3 regions of the Nonomuraea sp. WAC 01424 genome follow, and region 3 is predicted to be linked to each of the others. Evidence: riboswitches for the same ligand, from Rfam matches in the RefSeq annotation. Region 3 holds a riboswitch; each other region holds the start of a gene.
The links. Region 3 has a riboswitch for cyclic di-AMP ahead of DMB42_RS04325 (C40 family peptidase). Riboswitches for the same ligand answer to the same signal wherever they lie in the genome.
Positions count from the first base shown of each region.

Region 1 (6,863 bases), on a different contig from region 3:
AAGCCCGCAGAGGCCGGAAGAAGCCGGACGCCTCCAGGAAGCGGGCACCCGCCAAGAGCCCGCAGGGGCCGCGGCAAGAAGGGCGGGCGCCGGTTTCTGTGGCGGAGCGTGACCGCTTTGCCCGTACGCCGCGGGAGTCCGGGATCGCCGGCATTGCGGGCGGGTGACGGCATTGGCGCGTTCCCGCGAAGGCGCGGACGAGGCGGACACCCGAGCACGCCCCGGGAAAACGCGCGGACGCCGGCGCAAAGCCCGGCGCGTTCCCTCTCGGACGGGATCTCCCGGAAGGGACCGTTCCGCCCACCCAGGAACCACTCAGGAACCTTCCAGGAAGGAACCAGAAGAGCAATACGCCCACATTTGGGCGAATTAGAAGATCAACAACTCGGCGCGGGGATTCGCGAACTCCCCACAAAAACGATCATGCGCTTATGGCGCTCGCCGGGGTCCTAGGCGAACGGCATAAGCGCATGGTCAGGAGATGGCTCTCTCGACGAGGCTCAGTGAGCCGCTTCGTACTTCTCCACCACGGTGGAGGCGATCCTGCCGCGCTCGCTGACCGGCAGGCCGTGAGCCTTGGCCCACTGCCGGATCTCCGAGCTCTTCTCGCGGCTCATCGCGCGGTTGCCGCCGCGACCACGGCGACGGGCGGACACGGCTCCTGCCCTGCGGGCGTGCTGCACGAAAGGCGTGAGGGCGTCCCTCAGCTTCTTGGCGTTAACGTCGCTGAGGTCAATCTCATAGGAGGAGCCGTCAATAGCGAAGCTGACCGTCTCATTGGCCTCGCCCCCATCGAGGTCATCGATGAGAATCTCCTGGATCTGCTTGGCCATCTACGCAATCCTTTCCCGGAGCATTGTTTCATTCGCTCGCCCAAACATATACCCGGAAAGGCGCGGAGACAATTCAGCGCTACGGGGATTCGGCTGACTGGCAGATCAGTTCTGGTTCTCGGCCTGATCCTGGCGGTTTGACCGACGCCCGGCGGCCTCCGATCGCAGCAACTTCACCGCGCCAAAGATGAAGGCGCCGCCGACCACGACCGGGGGGATGAGCGCTGACAATACGTCTGTTACGGCTTCCATTCGTCCTCGCCTCCAGGGCTAGCAGGGTTTCGGGGGCGCTAAATACGCATCCCGGCGCGACCTGCGGAGCACGCCGGACCCTCATGACGCCGAGGTGACAACTCACCCGGAACCGACCATAGCTACACACAGACGCCCTCTGGGAGCAGGGGCACCGACATCCGGCAACCCGGACGTCCCATAGCCTAATGCCAGTCTCTCCAGGCTCCTTACCGGATCAAGGGAAAATTTTGCGAAAAGGCATCTTCCCAGGTGCAGATGCCTCAACGAAGATCTTTTACCGCCCGCGTTCCGGCCAGCCTGTCATGCGGCCCGCGCTCCAACGGCTTGTCGATCAGGATGAGCAGCCCGACGCCGAACAGCAGCATTCCGGCCAGCAGATTGACCACCGGAATGCCCATCAGGACGACCGGCCCGGGATAGACCAGAGCCCGTTTCAGCAGAGCCGACCGCGGAAGGTCGTCCGGCGCCAGGCGAATCCTCATGATCGCCTTGCCGAAGGTCCTGCGCCGCCGGCAATGGGCCCGCCAGTCATAGACCACATAACCCAGGCCCGCCAGGAACCAGGCGCAGGCCCCGGGGAGCCGCCCGTCGAACCCCTCCGACATCCCGACAGTTCGGAAGATGCCCCACAGGATGATGAACAGAATGTAATAGAAGACCCCGAAGACGAGCGCCTCAATGAAGCGGGCGGCGAGGCGTTCCCACCATTCCGCGGGCACGGCGCCCGTCCACGACGGTGTCCCGGCCATATCCCACCTCACGCGGTCGGCGGTCGTACCCCCCATTTTGGTACGCCCCGCACACACAAAACAGAGGCCGGCGGGAAGCCGGCCCCTGTTTTACGCTGACGCGGGATTACTTGATCTTCACGACCACCGTGCCCGCGAACTTGTCCGCGAACGTCTGCTGCAGCGGCTTGTCCCACAGCTGCGAGGCGCCGTTGACCGCGACGCACGCCCAGCCGATCAGCCATCCCAGGAGCGGGATGATGCTGAGGATGTAGCCGCCCCAGGTGACGCCGGCGCGCTTGATCGCGACGTCGGTCCCGAGCCCGCCGGGAGCCAGGGCCTGGCCCACCGGCACGACCTTGATCCCCATGACCATCTTGCCGACCGTCTGGCCGTTCGACTTCGTCATGAAGAACTCGTAGACCACCCAGAGAGCGGTCGAGATGATCGTCGACAGGATGCCGATGAGGAAGGCCGAGAAGAGGCCGGAGGTGGCTCCGCTCGCCGAGTCGTAACCGACCGCGAACAGCCCCAGGATGAGGTTGATCACGAAGTTCACGACCATGAGGATGACGCCGTCGACGATCCTCGCGACCAGACGCTGCCACCACTCCGCCAGGGGGGCCGGAGCGCCTGGGGGCTGCACGCCGACGGGCTGGCCGTAGCCGGGCTGACCGTAGGGCTGCGACTGCTGCTGGCCGTAGCCCTGCTGCCCGTAGCCCTGCTGGGCGTACTGCTGCTGGTCGCCGTACTGCTGCTGGCCGTACTGGTCCTGCTGGCCGTAGCCGGGCTGGGAGTACTGCTGGCCGGAGGACTGCGGCTGCTGGCCGTAGCCCTGCTGCTGACCGTACTGGGCGTCCTGCCCATAGCCCTGCTGCTGGCCGGAGGAGGGCTGCTGGCCGTAACCCTGCTGGCCGTACTGCTGCTGGGCCTGGCCCTGCTGGCCGTAACCCTGGTCATAGCCCTGCTGCTGGCCGTAACCCTGCTGACCCGAGGCGGCCTGCTGGCCGTACTGGTCCTGCTGGCCGTACTGGTCCTGCTGGCCGTAGCCGGGCTGGGAGTACTGCTGGCCGGAGGACTGCGGCTGCTGACCGTAACCCTGCTGCTGACCGTACTGGGCATCCTGCCCATAGCCCTGCTGCTGGCCGTAGCCCTGCTGACCCGAGGCGGCCTGCTGGCCGTACTGGGGTTGCTGGCCGTAGCCCTGCTGCTGGCCGTGCTGGGGTTGCTGACCGTATTGGGGTTGCTGGCCGTAGCCTTGTTGCTGCTGTCCGTATTGGGGCTGGCCGTAGGCGTCGTCCGCCCGGTAGCCGACCACAGTGACGTCCGGGTCGGGCTCACCGGGGCGACGCCCTTGGTACTGCCCGTACTCCGAGGGGTTCTCCCCGGAATCGTCCTGTGGATACGGCGGCTGTCCGGTGCTCACCGTGTCACCTCGCTTCGAGTGCGCATGTGGCACGTGTCAGGACACATGCCTGTGCTGCCCAACGTATCGACATAGGTATCAACAATCACCTTTCCATGTGGTCAAGGTCCGCGTCACCCGATGTCAGATGCAGCAGCATGCGGGTGTTGCCAAGGGTGTTCGGCTTGACGTGTTCCAGGTCGAGGAACTCCGCCACACCCTCGTCGTACGAGGCCAGCAACTCGGCGTAGACCTCGGGTGAGACCGGTGTGCCCTGGATGGGGCGGAAACCGTGCCTCGCGAAGAAGTCGACCTCAAAAGTCAGACAGAATACACGCCGCAGCCCCAGATCCTTCGCCTGCCGGACGAGCGCCGAGACGATCCGGTGCCCGACCCCCGCTCCCCGGCACGCCGGATCGACGGCCACGGTACGAACCTCGGCGAGATCCTCCCAGAGAACGTGGAGCGCGCCGCAGCCGACGACCTCCCCGCCCCTCTCGGCCACCCAGAACTCCTGGACGTCCTCGTACAGCGTGACCGTGGCCTTCTCCAGGAGCCGCGGCCCCGCACCCGCGTAGGTGTCCACGAGACGCCTGACCGCGCGCACGTCGGGCGTGCGCGCGCGCCGGACCACGACCGCGGTCTCGGGGACTGCCACTTCGGCCACCTGCTCCATGGCTATCCAGGGTACAGATCTCATTACGGCTCGGCCCTAAATCCCACGTCTCGGGCATCTCATCACATCTCGTGGTCACGCAAACACGGTCTGACTTGGAGCTTTCCTCCAGTCCTCGACCTCCAGAATTTTGGACAAACAGGGCAGAAGCCCGCTTCCGTACGGCTACCCACGAGATCACCTTGTGACCCTTCAGTTGTGAAACCTCTACAGAGTCGGCAGTTCCGGTTGAGCGCGAACCCGGAGTGCATTAGTGTCCAGCGACGATGTTCTCCGCGTAATGCGCGCGGAAAGACACGCCCAATTCCCGCGAGGGAAGCCGGGGAACCATCGGTGGCGAGCACCTCGCGCCACCACTTGGGGTGAATCCGATCATCTCGGTAGGGCTGCTCCGGCCCGAACCCGTCAGCTAACCCGGCCGGCGTCGATGAGAGGGGCTTGGTTGGTGAAGCGCACGCTCGACCGTGAGGGGAAGCCGGCGGGCAGACACGCCCGCCCCCGGGAACAGGCCAGGCGCTCCCGCCGCCTCGGCGTCATCGGCGTCTCCGTCGCCGCGCTCCTGTTCGCCGTCCCCGTCGGTTCTGCGGCCGCCGACCCGAAGCCGCCGCTCTCCGAGCTCGCCGACAAGGTGGAGAAGCTGCACGAGGAGATCGAGACGCTGTCCGAGGAGTACAACGGTCAGCGCGAACGGCTCAAGTCCGCCCAGAAGGCCAACGACTCCGCCCAGAAGACGCTGGCCAACAGCGAGTCCGACCTGGCCGCCAAGCGCGCCAAGGCCACGCAGCTCGCCCAGAACGCCTACATCACCGGCGGCCTGGACCGGGCACTCGCCTTCGCCCAGTCCGACGACCCCGAGACCTTCCTCGACCGCGCCGCGACCACGTACGCGCTGGAGCAGCAGCAGGGCGAGGAGGTCAACCAGCTCGCCCAGGCCATGGAGACCGCCGAGCGGGCCAGGGCCGGCGCCAAGACCCGCATCGCCGAGGTCCAGAAGATCGTCAGCGACCTGGAGAGCAAGCGCTCGAAGATCACCAAGCTGGTCTCCAAGGTCGAGGGCAACCTCTACCGGCGGGCCATCGGCGAGGCCGGCCGCCCGGGCTCGCGCGCCGTACGGGTCAACCTGCCGGTCATCGGCGGCGCCGAGGCCGCCCAGGCCGCCAAGTGGGCCCTCACCCAGCAGCTCAAGCCGTACGTGTGGGGCGCCGAAGGGCCCAGCTCCTACGACTGCTCCGGCCTGGTGATGGCCGCGTACCAGCGTGTGGGCATCTCGCTCCCCCACTACACCGGCGACCAGTGGACGGCCGGCACGCACGTCTCGCGTGACCAGCTACGTCCTGGCGACCTGGTCTTCTTCTACACCGACCTGCACCACGTCGGCATCTACATCGGCGGCGGCATGATGGTCCACGCCCCGCAGACGGGCGACGTCGTCCGGGTCGCCCCGATGGGAAGGCGGCCGTTCGCCGGCGCCGTCCGCATCGCGGACTGACCGGACGGACGTTCGCGACGCGAACCGAGCGGGGTGTTCGCATCGCGGAACGCGCCGGGCCCGTGGCCCGGCGCGCCGCCCGATGAAGCCGCTAGATGAGCTGGCGGCGCGCCGCCCAGGCCACGGCCTCGATCGCCGTGGCCACGCCGATCCGGTCGCAGATGCACCTCAGTCTCCGGCGCACGGTCCTTCCGCTGATATCCAGCCGTCTGCCGACCCGGTCGACGGTAACTCCTCTGGCCAGCTCGGCCAGTAACGCCAAATCCGCATGGCTCAGCTCTACGCCTTCAGTGAGCACATCCACCGGGAGCCCTCCCCCCCAACAGCAGAACTCGGACCTTTCAGTCGGAGCAAAGCCGCTCGTCTCGGTGAAGGTAAACGCATCCTGGAAAGGTCGTCAAGCGTGACAATGGCCGCCCTTGACCAGTGCTATTGACATGATCGCTTATATGTGACGTACTCGCCATATGTCGGCACGTCACGGCCCACTATGCACGGTCCAAACGATCTTTTCGGAAAGCCGGGCCCACAGTCGATGAACGCTACCGATCTCTTGGGTTTTGATCCCTCGGATCCGCAATTTGTGCGCGATCCGTACGACCGATATCGCGAGCTTCGGGCCGCCGGACCGATCTTCGAAACGCGCGGCGGGCTGCTCGTCGTCACCACATATGAACTGTGCGCGGCCGTGCTGCGCGATCCCGGGTTCGGTCACGGAACGTCCGCGCCGGCCGGCGAAGAGCCTGGTCAGCCGGGAAGGTCGTTCCTGCTCATGGACCCGCCCGATCACACCCGGTTGCGTGCACTGGTCAGCCGCGCGTTCACCCCCCGCATGATCGAACGCCTCCGGCCCCGGATCGAGGCGATCACCGCCGACCTGATCGGGCGTCTGCCGGAGGAGGCGGACCTGATTTCCGGCTTCGCCTACCCGCTGCCGGTGAAGGTGATCAGCGAGATGCTCGGGGTGCCGCCCGAGGACCACGACCGCTTCCGCGGGTGGAGCGAGGCACTTGCCCGCGGACTTGACCCGGTGCTGACAGACGCCCTCAGATCGGAAACGGACCGTTCCAGGGTCGAGTTCCGCGACTACTTCCGCGGCCTCATCGCGCTCAGGCGCGAGCGTCCCGGCGAGGACCTCCTGAGCGCCCTCGCACACGTCGAGGAGCTCACCGAGGCCGAGTTGCTGGCGACCTGCGTGCTGCTGCTCGTGGCCGGCCACGAGACCACCGTCAACCTCATCGCCAACGGCGTGCTGAACCTGCTGCGGCACGGCCTGCTGCACCGCGCCGCCGAGCGGCCGAGGGAGGTGGTCGAGGAGGTGTTGCGCTTCGACCCGCCGGTCCAGCTCACCTCCAGGATCGCTCTGGAGGACAGGGAGCTGGGCGGGCGGCCGGTGCCCGCGGGCTCGGCCGTGCTCGTGCCGATCGGCGCGGCCAATCGCGACCCGGCCGCGTACGCCGATCCCGACCGGTTCGAC
Region 1 is NZ_QHHZ01000014.1:180,524-187,386, forward strand. It holds gene DMB42_RS34870 (Lsr2 family protein) at 501-833, opposite strand; gene DMB42_RS34875 (RDD family protein) at 1,349-1,837, opposite strand; gene DMB42_RS34880 (RDD family protein) at 1,944-3,242, opposite strand; gene DMB42_RS34885 (amino-acid N-acetyltransferase) at 3,328-3,897, opposite strand; cyclic di-AMP (ydaO/yuaA leader) riboswitch at 4,185-4,336, shown strand; gene DMB42_RS34890 (C40 family peptidase) at 4,343-5,386, shown strand; gene DMB42_RS34895 (LuxR C-terminal-related transcriptional regulator) at 5,478-5,690, opposite strand; gene DMB42_RS34900 (cytochrome P450) at 5,970-6,863, shown strand, end outside.
Region 1: another riboswitch for cyclic di-AMP. It lies ahead of DMB42_RS34890 (C40 family peptidase); the one in region 3 lies ahead of DMB42_RS04325 (C40 family peptidase).

Region 2 (6,863 bases), on a different contig from region 3:
CCCCCGGCGGAGCCCGGCGTGCTGGCCGACGAGCTGGTCGCGCCCCTGCGACTTCGGGGGCGGCCCGTGTTGCGGGTGTCGGCCGGTGACTTCCTGCGGCCGGCCTCGCTCAGGCTGGAGCACGGCAGGACCGATCCCGACGTCTTCTACGAGGACTGGCTCGACGTCAAAGGGCTGCTGCGGGAGGTGCTCGAACCGCTGGAGCCGGGCGGCTCCGGACGGGTGCTGCCGGCGTTGTGGGACAGCGGGATCGATCGGGCGTACCGGCTGCCGTACGAGGAGCTGGCGCCCGGCGGGGTCGTGCTCGTCGACGGGACGCTGCTGCTGGGGCGGGGGCTGCCGTTCGAGGTGAGCGTGCACGTGTGGCTGTCGGCGGGGGCGCTGGCGCGGCGCACCCCCGAGGACGAACGGTGGCGGCTGCCCGCCTACGAGCGGTACGAGCGCGAGGCGCGGCCACAGCGGACCGCCGACGTGGTGGTCAGGGCCGACCACGCGGCGGCGCTGGCGGTGCTGGCGGACGACTGAGCCCGAGCGGCGGCGCGGCCCTCAAGAAGGTCCGGTCGTCTGCGTGTACAGATGCTTGACGGAGCGTGAGCACGGCGGACACTGGAACGGTGATCCCGAGCAACTGGTACAACATCGTTCCCGATCTGCCCGTGCCACCGCCGCCTCCTCTCCACCCGGGCACCCGCCGGCCCGTCGGCCCGGACGACCTCGCGCCGCTGTTCCCCATGGAGCTCATCGCGCAGGAGGTCAGCGGCGACCGTTACGTCCCCATCCCCCAGGAGGTCCTCGACGTCTACCGGCTGTGGCGGCCCACGCCGCTGATCAGGGCACACCGGCTGGAGAAGGCCCTCGGCACCCCGGCCCGCATCTACTACAAGTACGAAGGCGTCTCACCGGCCGGCTCGCACAAGGCGAACACCTCGGTGCCCCAGGCGTACTACAACGCCAAGGAAGGCGTACGGCTGCTGACCACGGAGACCGGCGCGGGGCAGTGGGGGTCGGCCCTGGCGTTCGCCTGCGCCCAGTTCGGCCTGGAATGCCGGATCTGGATGGTCCGTGCCTCCTACGACCAGAAGCCGTACCGGAGCTCGCTCATGCGGGTCTACGGCGCCACCGTCCATCCCAGCCCCTCCCCCGTCACCGGCGCGGGCAGCAAGGCGCTCGCCGACCACCCGGACTCCCCCGGCAGCCTGGGCCTGGCGATCAGCGAGGCGGTCGAGGTGGCCGCCTCGATCCCCGAGGCCCGGTACGCGCTCGGGTCGGTGCTCAGTCACGTCCTGCTGCACCAGACGGTGATCGGTGAGGAGGCGCTGGCCCAACTGCCCGAACTGCCCGACCTGGTCATCGGCTGCACCGGCGGCGGCTCCAACTTCGCCGGGCTCGCCTTCCCGTTCCTGCGGGAGAAGCTGGCCGGACGGATCGGCACGGTGTTCCGCGCGGTCGAGCCGGCCGCCTGCCCGTCGTTCACCAGAGGGGTCTACGCCTACGACTTCGGCGACACCGCCGGGCTCACCCCGCTGCTCAAGATGCACACCCTCGGACATTCCTTCGTCCCCGATCCCATCCACGCGGGCGGGCTGCGCTATCACGGCATGGCGCCGCTGCTGTCCCACATGTACGAACTGGGCCTGTTCGAGGCGGTCACCCGTACGCAGAGCGAGTGTTTCGAGGCGGGTGTGCGCTTCGCGCGGACGGAGGGCATCGTCCCGGCCCCGGAGCCCACGCACGCGCTGGCCGAGACCATCGCCGAGGCGCTGCGCTGCAAGGAGAGCGGCGAGGAGAAGGTGATCCTCACCGCGCTGTGCGGGCACGGCCACTTCGACCTGGCCGCCTACGACCGCCACCTGGCCGGCGAGCTGGAGGACTACACGCTCCCGCAGGAACGCCTCGACCAGGCGCTCAGCGAACTGCCCGGCTGAGAGAGGCTGAGAGAGCCTGAAGGGGTGGCCGCGGGGGTACCGCGGCCACCCTCGGTCAGTTCGCGTTCGGGCGCTTCCTGTGGTTCGCCTTCTTCTTCTTGCGCGCCCTGCCCTTGCGTGCGCGTTTCGCCATGGGCTCAACCTCCGGAGGTCGGGAACGTAACCCTCAACCTCTCCCCTGCCCGTCAGTCGCACAAGCGATACGCCCTGACCTAACATTCCTCAACAAAGCCGTGTCATAATTTGGTGGAATCTGTTGGAAGGGGTGGGCGTGCTCGCACAGCAGCGTCAGCAGACGATCCTCGAACGCGTACGCAGCAGCGGCGGCGTCCGAGTGGCCGACCTCGTGCGCGAGCTCGGCGTCTCCGACATGACGATACGCCGCGACCTCGAAGTGCTCGCCGAGCGCGGCCTGCTGGAGAAGGTGCACGGCGGCGCGACGGCGCTCGGCCCAGGCTCGACCGAGGAGCCGGGCTTCACCGCCAAGTCCGCCCGCCAGCAGCAGGAGAAGGAGGCCATCGCCCGGCACGCGGCCACCCTCGTACGGCCGGGCACCGCCGTGGCGCTCTCCGCCGGCACCACCACCTGGGCGCTGGCCCATCACCTGGTCGCCGTGCCCGAGCTGACGGTGATCACCAACTCGATCCCGGTCGCCGAGGTCTTCCACCGCAACCCGCGCGCCGACCGCACGGTCGTGCTGACCGGCGGCGTGCGTACGCCCTCCGACGCGCTGGTCGGCCCCGTGGCGGTGGCCGCGATCCGCCGCCTGCACGTGGACACGCTCTTCCTCGGGGTGCACGGTATGAGCCTGCGCGCCGGGTTCACCACGCCCAACCTGCTGGAGTCCGAGACCGACAGGGAGCTGGTGGCCGCCGCGCACCGGCTGGTGGTCCCCGCCGACCACACCAAGTGGAACACGGTCGGCATCAGCACGATCGCCGAGCTGACCGAGGCCGACGTGGTCATCAGCGACGCGGGGCTGCCCGAGGAAGCACGCACCGAACTGGCCGAACGGGCCGGAGAACTGATCATCGCGGAGGGCACGCCTTGAAGCGCACCATCACCCACCTGGCAGACGGCCGAGAGCTGATCTACTTCGACCGGCGCGACGACGCCGACCGGAGCGCGATCGACCGGCGGGCGCTCGACCCGCGTCCGGTGGCCTCGGAGCTGCGCTACGACCCGCTGACCGAGGAGTGGATCGCGATCGCCGGCCACCGGCAGACGCGTACGTTCCTGCCGCCGGCCGACGAGTGCCCGTTGTGCCCGTCGTCGCACACGCGGGCGTCGGAGATCCCGTCCTACGACTATGACGTGGTGGTGTTCGAGAACCGCTTCCCCTCTTTTTCCGGAAATTTCGGGACTTACGGGGATGTCGGCGGGCTGAGTGAAGTACGTCCGGGCGTGGGGCGGTGTGAGGTGGTGTGCTTCACCTCCGAGCACTCCTCCTCCTTCTCCAGGCTCTCCAACGCCCAGGTCGCGCTGGTCATGGAGGCGTGGGCGGACCGCACGGCCGAATTGTCCGGCATCGAGGGCGTCGAGCAGGTGTTCCCCTTCGAGAACAGGGGCGAGGAGATCGGCATCACGCTCGCGCACCCGCACGGGCAGATCTACGCCTACCCCTACGTGACCCCACGGACGAAGCTCCAGCTCGGGGCCGCCTCGCGGTACACGGGCGGCAACCTGTTCGCCGACGTGCTGGCCGCCGAGCGGTCGGCCGGCACGCGGGTGGTGGCCTCCAACGAGTTGTGGACGGCGTTCGTGCCGGCCGCCGCGCGCTGGCCGTTCGAGGTGCACGTGTATCCGCACCGGCAGGTGCCCGACCTCGCGGCGCTGTCGGAGGAGGAGCGAGCCGCGTTCGCGCCGCTGTACACCTCGGTGCTGCGGGCGCTGGACGCGCTGTTCGGGGTGGCGATGCCGTACATCTCGGCCTGGCACCAGGCGCCGGTCCGGTACGGCCGCGACCTGGCCTACCTGCACCTGGAGCTGTTCAGCATCAGGCGCGCGCCCGGGAAGCTGAAGTTCCTGGCGGGGTCGGAGTCGGCCATGGGGGCGTTCGTCAACGACGTGCTGCCCGAGGAGGCGGCACGCATGTTGCGATCACGAATTGATCACTAATTGATTTCGCCTTAAAGTCGCATGACTTGTGATCTACCACTACTATCCCGATAGACATCGGCCATATCGACCGTTGTACGCCTAATCCCGGGCGTGTTGCCCGGGAGCCGGGGACCCATCGCATCCGGGGTGAATCCGCGCCAGTGGTAGGGACAACTCCCATGCCCGAACCCGTCAGCTAACCCGGCCGGCAGAGGGAGAGGAATCAACCACTGTGGCGGCTTCGTCCCCCGCGAGTCTTGCCATCGGTCTCATCACCGCCGCCGCCCTGCTCGTCCAGCCGGCCGTCGCCTCGGCGGCGCCCAAGCCGTCCGAGGCCGAGCTACGGGCCCAGCTCAAGCAGCTCAACAACAAGGTCGACAAGCTCATCGAGGCGTACAACCTCAAACGGGTCGAGCTGGCCAAGGCCCAACAGGCCGCCACGGCGGCACAGCAGCGCGTCGCCGCGGCCGACCAGGCGCTGGCCGCGGCCGAGCAGCGGGTCGCCGAGATCGCCCGGATGCGCTACCAGAACGGCGACTCCTCCCTGCCGGGTTTCCTGGTGCCCCCGAACGGCGGCGGCGCGGCCGTGCTCGAACAGCTCACCTCCGAGCAGCAGGCCGTCGTCGACAGCGTGGCCAGGGCCCGCGACGAGAAGAAGAAGGCCGCCGATGCCGCCGCCGCCCTGGCGACCGGGCTGAAGGCGGACGCGGCCGAGGTGGCCGAGCAGCGCGACGAGGCCCAGGACGTCATCGACGACATCAAGAAGAAGCTCCAGGACCTCGTGCCGTTCGGGCCGGGCAAGAAGTCCGACGGGAGCTGGGCCCCCGAGCTGCCGTCCGGCTCGGACAACATCACCCCGCGCACGCGGCTGATGCGCGCGCAGGTGCAGAAGAACTTCTCGTTGCCGCACGAGGTGGGCTGCTTCCGCTCCGGTTCCAGCGGCGAGCACCCGCTCGGCCGGGCCTGCGACTTCATGATGAGCACCGGCGGAACCATCCCGAACGCGACCAACAACGCCCTGGGCGACCGCCTGGCCGACTGGGCGCTCAAGAACAAGGCCAAACTCGGTATCAAGTACGTGATCTGGAAGCAGCGCATCAACCAGGGCTCAGGCTGGCGCGCGATGTCCGACCGCGGCAGCGTCACCGAGAACCACTACGACCACGTGCACATCTCGATGAACTAGACCGCCCTCACGCCAGGTCGAGCACCGCCTTGCCGTGCAGGCGGCGTTCGAGGAGGGCGGTCACGGCCTCGGCGGCGTCGTCCCAGCCGCCGCGCCAGGCGATCTCCGGGCTCAGCGTGCCGCCCGCGACCTGACCGGCCAGCCAGGTCAGGTCGCGGTGCAGCCCGTCGCAGCACAGCAGGAGGAACGTCACCAGCGAGCGGTCGTGCCGGTCGGCCCCGCCGAACAGCGCGCCGAACGGGAAGCTCTCGCCCTCGCCGGTCGAGTGGCCGACGGCGACCAGCAGGCCGCCCTCGCCGAGCTGGTCGAACGCCTCCACCAGCGGCGCGCCGCCGAGCATGTCCAGAACGCCGTCGAGCCGCCCGCCGCTCTGGGCCGGGCTCTCGACGACCTCGTGCGCCCCGAGCGCGCGCAGGCCGTCGCCGTGCCGGGCGGGGTCGCCGGTGGCGGCGATCACGTACGCGCCGCCGAGCCTGGCGAGCTGCACGGCGTAGCGGCCGACGCCGCCGGTCGCGCCGGTGACCAGGACGCGCCGGCCCAGCAGCGGCCCAACGCGGTCGAGCGCGCGCAGCGCGGTGGCGCCGGCGACGGGGATCGTACTGATCGCGCCGGGGTCCGCGCCTTCCGGCACCACCCCGATCCAGTCGGTGCGGACGGCCCGCAGCTCGGCCCAGCCGCCGTTCTCGCCGAGGGTCACGACGGACGTGCCCACGGCGGGCCCCGAACCGTCGGCGGCCGCCCGTACGACGACGCCCGCGGCGTCCCAGCCGAGCACCGCGCCCTCGGGCGCCGAGTCGATGCCGTGCCGGACCTCGCCGAAGTTGAGCGACGTGGCCGTGACCCGGATCAGCGCCTGGCCGGGCGTGGGCACCGGCTCGGGCGCCTCGGCCACCCGCAGGCCACCGGGAACGGAACGGTCGACGATCAGTGTGCGCATGGCGACGTCCTCTCAAAGTGCCACTGAGTGGCATAAGCCTATAGGAGGCATCTGCTCTCCGGGTACACTCGGGGGCGATGACCGCCGATCTGCTGCCGCTCCGCGAGCGCAAGAAGCTGAAGACCAGGGCCACGCTCGTGGACACCGCGCTCACGCTGTTCGCCGAGCGCGGGTTCGACCAGGTGACCCTCGACGAGTTGTGCGCGGAGGTCGAGGTCTCCAAGCGCACGTTCTTCAGGAACTTCGCCAGCAAGGAGGAGGTCGCCTCGGCACCGCTGGAGGCCCTGTGGACCGGCCTGCTGGGCGACGTCGAGCAGGCGCCGCTCGGCGGCCGTCCCGTCCTCGCGGTGTTGCAGGACGCGATGCTCGCGGCGGTCGAACGGATGGCGGAGGGCGGGCCCGAGTGGGTGGCCCGCGTACGGCTGAGCCATGAGCTGTCGCAGCGTACGCCGTCCATCGCCGCGCACGGGCTGCAGTTCTGCGACCGTACGAGCGCGGCCTTCGAGGCGACGTTGCGGCGGAGGCTGGGCCTCGACGCCCGCGATCAGCGTCCCCGGCTGGCGCTCGACCTGCTGGTGGCGGCCTTCCACGCCGCGCTGCGCGGCTGGGCCGCACGATCGGCCGAGCCCACGCTCGACGGCCTCGTCACCGAGTTGCGCGCCGTGTTCGCGGTCGTGCCCGCCGCGGTGACGTTCACCGGCGACGGGCCGGACTC
Region 2 is NZ_QHHZ01000006.1:506,802-513,664, reverse strand. It holds gene DMB42_RS19795 (uridine kinase) at 1-525, shown strand, start outside; gene DMB42_RS19790 (TrpB-like pyridoxal phosphate-dependent enzyme) at 615-1,925, shown strand; gene DMB42_RS56370 (50S ribosomal protein bL37) at 1,981-2,058, opposite strand; gene DMB42_RS19780 (DeoR/GlpR family DNA-binding transcription regulator) at 2,197-2,976, shown strand; gene galT (galactose-1-phosphate uridylyltransferase) at 2,973-4,043, shown strand; cyclic di-AMP (ydaO/yuaA leader) riboswitch at 4,112-4,250, shown strand; gene DMB42_RS19770 (hypothetical protein) at 4,258-5,211, shown strand; gene DMB42_RS19765 (zinc-binding dehydrogenase) at 5,219-6,148, opposite strand; gene DMB42_RS19760 (TetR/AcrR family transcriptional regulator) at 6,226-6,863, shown strand, end outside.
Region 2: another riboswitch for cyclic di-AMP. It lies ahead of DMB42_RS19770 (hypothetical protein); the one in region 3 lies ahead of DMB42_RS04325 (C40 family peptidase).

Region 3 (6,863 bases):
GAACTGCCGCACTACTACCTGAACACGCTGATCATCGTCGTCCCGGGCGTGCTGGTCACGCTGTTCCTGGCCTCGTTCACGGCGTTCGCCATCGCGCGGCTGCGCATTCCCGGGCGCAAGGTGCTGCTGATCGTGTTCACCGCCGGGAACCTGCTGCCGCCGCAGGTGCTCATCACCCCGCTCTACACCCTGTACACGCTGGTCCCGCTGCCCGCCTGGCTGTCGGACTCCCAGTCGCTCTACGACTCCTACCTCGGGCTGATCCTCATCCACGTCGCGTTCCAGTTCGGCTTCTGCGTCTTCGTGATGGCGAACTTCATGCGCACGATCCCGGAGGAGATCACCGAGGCGGCACTCGTGGACGGGGCGAGCGTGTGGAAACGCTACTGGCGGCTCACGCTGCCGCTGTGCCGGCCGGTGCTGGCGGCGCTGTCCACCCTGCAGTTCACCTGGATGTACAACGACTTCCTGTGGGCGCTGGTGCTGATGTCCTCGGGCGACAAGCTGCCGGTGACCTCCGCGCTGAACAACCTGCGCGGCCAGTTCTTCACCGACTACAACCTGCTGGCGGCCGGGTCCGTGCTGGTGGCGCTGCCCACGCTGATCGTCTTCCAGCTCCTGCACAAGCAGTTCGTCGCCGGGCTCACGCTGGGGTCGACCAAGGGGTAGGAGCGGGCTCAGAGGAGGGCGTGGAAGCGGGCGGCGGCCTGGTCCCACGTCCACTCGCGGGTGATCCAGTCGCGGCCGCAGGTGCCCATCTTGCGGGCGCGTCCGGGGTCGCCGAGCAGGTCGACGAGTGCCTGCGCCACGTCCGCGACGACCTCGCCGTCCACGACGAGCCCGGTCTCCCCCGGCCGTACGGCGTCCGGCGCGCCGCCGGAGTTGCCCGCGACCACCGGCAGGCCGGTCGCCGACGCCTCCAGGAACACGATCCCGAGGCCCTCCACGTCCACGCCGTTCCAGCGGGTACGGCAGGGCATCGCGAAGACGTCGGCCGCCGCGTAGTAGCCGGGCAGGCTCGCGGCGGGGACCGTACCGGTGAACCTGATGGACTCGTGCCCGCCCGCCAAGCGCTCCAGCCGCGCCCGGTACGGCCCGCCGCCGACGAGCAGCAGCACCGCGCCCGGCACCGCGCGCAGCACCCGGGGCCAGGCCCTGATGAGCTGGTCCTGGCCCTTGCGCGGGACCAGCCTGGACACGCAGGCCACCACCGGCCGGCCGTCGAGGCCGAGCGCCGCCTTGGCCGCGTCCGGGTGGAACTGGCCGGTGTCCACTCCGGGCGCGAGCCGTACGAGCTTGTGCGGGGGGATGGCCGCCGCCAGGCGCTCGCGTGTGTAGTCGCCGAGGTAGGTCACCACGTCGGCGTGCGCGCCGATCCGGCGCAGCACCGAGCGGAAGCCGGGCGCGCCCGCCCATGACGCCTCGTGGCCGTGGGTGAGCATCACGACGCGCCGCGCGCCCGCCGCCCGCAGGCGGGGGGCGAGCAGGCCGAGCGGCGCGGCCGCGCCGAAGACCACGGTCGTGGCGCGATGCTCGGCCACCAGCCCGGCCGCCGCGCGGGCGACGGCCGGGGTGGGCAACATCAGCCGCGTCGGGTGCCGCACGACCCGGTACGGCTGACGCCGGTCGAACTCCTCGCAGCCCGGCCAGGTGGGGGCGTAGACGGCCACACCCGGCGTGCGGAGCGCGAGTCCGTGCACGAACGACTGGATGCCGCCCGGTCTGGGCGGGAAGTCGTTCGTCACGATGACCACGTCGGTCACGGTTCGGGGACGCCGTTCAGTCTCGCCCACGAGCGGGCCATGGCGATGCGCTCGGGGCTGGATGGATGGGAGGCATAGAGCACATATTCCACCGCATCCGGCGACAAGTCGGAAATGTTGGTTATCGCCAGGCGCTTCTGCATCGCGACGAACGTGGCCGGATCCCTGGTCAGGTCGAGGGCGTGCACGTCGGCCCGGGCCTCCACGTGGCGCGTGATCAGGTTCTGGGCCGGGTCGGAGACCAGCGAGGCCAGGGTCATCACGCCCATGAGCACGCCGACCGCGCGCGGGTCGGCCACCGACGCGATCCCCGTACGCCGCCGCAGCGGGCCGACCAGCAGGAACAGGCCGATCGCCCCGAACCCGGCCAGCAGGCCGCCGAGCAGCGTGCCGTCGAGCACGTCGGCGTGCTTGGCGTGGCCCAGCTCGTGCGCCACCACCAGCTCGACCTCCGACTCCGGCGCCTTGAGCAGCGTGTCGTAGACGACGATGCGGCGCGTGGCGCCGAAGCCCGACACGTACGCGTTGAGCGCCGTGGTACGCCGAGAGGCGTCGGCGACCAGCACGTCCTCGACCGGGACGCCGTCCCGTTCGGCCATGGCCAGCAGCTCCGTCCGGAGCGTGCCCTGCGGCATGGAGGTGAAGTCGTTGAACAGCGGCTCGAACACCACCGGGTAGACGTACGACACGCCCACGGTGAGCGCGAACGCGCCCACGGCGGCCGGGATCCACCAGCGCCGCACCTTGCGCGCCAGCGCCACGAGGGCGAGCAACATGATCGCCAGCAGCACCACGCTGACGCCGGTGTTCTTGAGCCGGTCGGCGGTCCAGCCCGCCCAGTCCTGGGTGGACAGGCCGTAGTCGCGCATGATCGTCTCGAACCACATGCCGAGCGGCCACCTGAGCGCTTCGGTGATCGCGGTGAGCACCACCACGCCGAGCACCACCCGCAGCCACCACGGGCCCCTCAGCACACCCAGCACCTTCGCCGAGAACGGCGTCAGCACCAGCAGCCCGGCGAACAGGACCGTCAGGCCGAGCGAGAGGTAGCCAGGCAGGCTGGTGGCCGCGTCGAACGCCTGCGACCTGGCGATCTGGGCGGCGCTGAAGTCGCGGGCGGGGTCGGGGGCCACGGCGGGTGCGGGGGCGGCCAGGACCCGCCAGGGGGTGGTGAACCCGGCCACGGCCAGGATCACGCCGCCGACCAGGGCCAGGGCGGCGCCGGCCGCCCGCCTGGAGCGGGACTCGGCGCGTCGGCGCTCACGCTCCACCAGATGCTCCGCCGCCCCCACCAACTTCCCGTCCCCGACCGGCCCCTCAGCGTCCTTCCCCTGGGCGCCCTTCCCCGAGGTGTCCTTCCCTGAGGCGCCCTTTTCCGGGGCGTCCTTTCCTGGGGTGGCCGCCGCGTGGGGGCGGTCGTCAGGAGTGGGGGGCGGGAGGTGGCGCGGGTCCTCGGCGTCCGGGTCGGCGTCCGCGTCGGCGTCCGGGGCCGCGGCCGGGTGGGTGTCGGGGTCCTCCGCGTCGTCGGGGTGACCGGACGGCTCACCAGGACCGGAGCTTGCCGAGCCCACCGAACCCGCCGAACCCACCGCGCCCACCGAGGCCGCCTGGGCCGATGAGGCCGGGGTGCCGTTTGCAGAGCTTGGTGGGCCGGTGGGGCTGTTGTCGCCGGTGGTGGCGCCGTCGTCGTCTCTGATGGCCACACCTCCGCCGTGCCCCGCCTCGACCGCCGTACCGGGCTCGTCGGCCACTCTGGCGACCGCCGCGGCGGGCTCGTCCGCCTCCCTGGGCGGGTCGTTCCGCTCGCTCATCTGCCTCCCCTTCACGCGAGCTGCTCTCGTACGTACTCGCGCCACCGTGCCGCCAGTGTCGCGGCGGTGAGCCCCACGGATGCGAGCGCCTGATCGACGCCGGCCACGCGGGCATCACGGTAGAGCCGTACCAGGGTCCCGTCACCGAACCGGTCCGCGAGGAATCGACACGCCAGCCACGCCTCCTGGTACGCCCGCGCGAGCCGTCCGGGATCCGCGGCGGTCGGAGCGAAAGCCGCAGGTCCGGGCAACTCGCTCGGCAGTCGTCCGGCCCGCACCTCGGCGGCCAGTTCGGCGGCGGCGGTCCTGACGGGGAGCCCGGCGTCGCGGTAGGCCACGTAGTCGGCGAAGCCCTCGTAGAGCCAGACGGGCAGGCGGTCGGTGCCCGCGGCGACGTGGGTGAGCTCGTGGGTGAGCACGACGTCGCGTCCGGTGGGGGTGAGCCGCGCGAAGGAGCCGGGCACGACGATCGCCGGGCCGCCGTCGGCGACCGCGGCCAGCCCGTCGAGCCGTCCCGTGCCGGCCAGCCCGGCCGCCTCGGCGTCGGAGTCCGGTACGACGACCAGGGGGCGTACCGGCCGGCCGAGCACCGCCGAGACCCGGCGGCCGGCGAGGTCGGCACGGCGGGCCAGGTCGGCGAGCAGTCCGGGCGCGGCGTGCCGCCCGACGACCACGGAACGCCCGGCTCGGGCCACCTGACCTCCCTCGCCCCACAACCCGCGCGCCCCGGCGGGCAGGACGGCGGCGTACGGCACGTCGGCGGCCGTCAGCAGCGCCGCCAGCAACAGGACGGGCAGGAGCAGCCGCGCGCCGCGAGGGGACGGACGCACCTGCGAGGACACGGCCCGATGCTAGCCGCCCCCACCGACCGCACGCCCCGGCCTTCGCGGACGCCGGGCACACGAGTCCTCCAGGAGGCCGGACACGCGACAGGCCCCCGCCCGGACCGGGGAGGGTCCGGGCAGGAGCCTGTGGTCACGCGCCGGGTCGCACCGCGCCGACGAACGACGACTTCCGCCATCCGCCCAGTTTGTCGATGCGCACCCGCTGGCCGGTACGCGGCGAGTGGATCATCTTGCCGTGGCCGACGTACATGCCGACGTGGCCCAGCCCGTTGAAGAACATCAGGTCGCCCGGCTTGAGGTTGCGCCAGGAGACCTTGTGCCTGATGCGGGCGAACTGGCTGCTCGTCACGCGAGGGAGTCTCACCCCGGCCTTCTTCCAGGCGTACTGGACGAGACCGGAGCAGTCGAACGCACCAGGACCCGTGGCCCCGTACCGGTACGGGTCGCCGATCTGGTGCTTGGCGGCGGAGACTGCCCTGCGGGCCTTCGACGCCTGCCGGGCGGCTCGTGCCGCCTTGGCCGACCTGGCGGACCTGGTGGTCTTCGCCGACTTGGCGGTGGCCGCCCTTGCGGTGGTGGACACCGCCGTGAGCGCCGATTCGCTCGCCGTCTGCGCCCCGGCCGGTACGGCATGGAGAACCGCACCTCCGGCCGTCACGGTCATCGTGAGTGCGACGCCCTTCAGGGCGAGACGGGACAGACGGGGGTTATGCAGGGAGGTAGACAGGATTTCTCCTCGTGTCTTCCACGAACGCCTACCGGGTTAGCTGACGGATTCGGGCCTGGAAGTCGCCCTACGGCGCGATGAAGCGCCGATTCACCCCTGATCCCGGGGGATAACGGGATCTTTGGGTCCCCGGCTCCGTGCCTCCTGGCTGCACGGACTCGGCAGGTCGCCGCCTGATGGGTTTGTCTGAATGGGGATATCGGTGGCGACCGACGGATTTTTGTTGATCACAGCGACCATGGCGTGTTCGCCGCGACGCCAGAAGCTACGCGGAAGGGTCAAGGTTGGGCAAAGTCCCAGTCAGGTTGTAAAGATCAGATAAAGGGGTGAGTAAAGAACGGAAGTCCTGCTGGAGAAGAGGTTCCGTTATTCAAATGTGACCCTTCTCACACTTCCTGGAGCACCCGGTTGTCAGGACCCGTTCGTCCCGTTCGCACCTTTCGTCCCGTACTGACCGACAGCGCTGTCAGCCGCCCCGAAGGGCACGCCCGAGGACGGCCCCAGGGGCGGCCTCAGGGGCGGATGGCGCCGACGAGCGGGCGGCCGTAGTCGGCGAGGCGGACGACCTTGACGACGTCGCCCGTCTGCGGCGCGTGCACGATCTTGCCGCCGCCCGCGTAGATGCTGACGTGACCGAGGCCCTCGCTGAAGATGAGGTCCCCCGGCTGGAGGTCCTTGATGTCGACCTTCCGGCCGGCGCCCCACGCCCACTGCTGCCACGTCGTACGCGGCAGGGAGACGCCCGCCGCGTGCCAGGCGGCCTGGGTCAGGCCCGAGCAGTCGTACCCGCGCGGGCCCGTGCCGCCGTAGATGTAGGGCTTGCCGACCTGGGCGAAGGCGAAGCGCAGGACGGCGGCCGCGCTGCCCGAGGCGGGCCCGGTGTACTTGATGCCCGTGCTGTTGGGGTTGCCGGGGTTGTACGCGTCCAGCTTGTCCAGGAGCTTCTTCTGCTCGCCGATCAGCTTCAGCACCTCGGCCCGTTCCTTCTGGACCGAGTCCCGTTCCTCGTCCGCCTCCGCCAGCGCGGTCTGGGCGTTGTCGCGCTCGTCCTTGAGGCCCTTGTTCTCGCGGTCGAAGGCGGCCAGCTTCTCCAGCCGCTCGCGCGAGATCTGCCCTGCCATCGCCAGCCCGGACAGCAGGTGGTCGGGGTTGTCGGCGCCGACCATGCCGGGCCAGGACGTGACGTCCCCGCCCATCTTGTACGCGTCCACCGCCACCCTGATGACCTCGGCGCGCAGCTCGGCGACCGTCTGGAGCTTCTGCTTGTAGCGGTCGTTCAGCTTGGTGTAGGCGTTCTTGGCCTTCTTGTACTGCTCCGTCGCCGTGTTGTACCGGTCGACGACCTTGTCGGCCTTGTCGTTGAGCTTGTCGAGCTTCGCCTTGACCTGCTTGACCGTGGGCTTGGGATCAGCGAGTGCCGTACCCGCCGGAACCGTCATCAGTCCGATCGCGAGACCCGCGGCCACCGCCACCCGGCCAACCCTCACAGCGTCGCCTCCCAGGGGATTCCACCTGGGGCGAAATAGTACAGAAGTGGCGAGTGGGGTCTCACCAAAGGTGCTAATTCGTAACTTATGCGCGGCCCAACCGGCGCAGCAGCAAACCAGACGGAACCGGTCTGGCGCCCATCCGGCGTACGGACTCGGCCACCTCACGGTCGGAGGAGACGACCGCGATGGCCCGTCCGGGCGGCTCGGCCCGGACGAGCTGGCGGATG
Region 3 is NZ_QHHZ01000001.1:905,930-912,792, forward strand. It holds gene DMB42_RS04305 (carbohydrate ABC transporter permease) at 1-669, shown strand, start outside; gene DMB42_RS04310 (glycosyltransferase family 4 protein) at 678-1,763, opposite strand; gene DMB42_RS04315 (M48 family metallopeptidase) at 1,760-3,574, opposite strand; gene DMB42_RS04320 (hypothetical protein) at 3,586-4,416, opposite strand; gene DMB42_RS04325 (C40 family peptidase) at 4,550-5,002, opposite strand; cyclic di-AMP (ydaO/yuaA leader) riboswitch at 5,157-5,320, opposite strand; gene DMB42_RS04330 (NlpC/P60 family protein) at 5,659-6,585, opposite strand; gene DMB42_RS04335 (NYN domain-containing protein) at 6,719-6,863, opposite strand, start outside.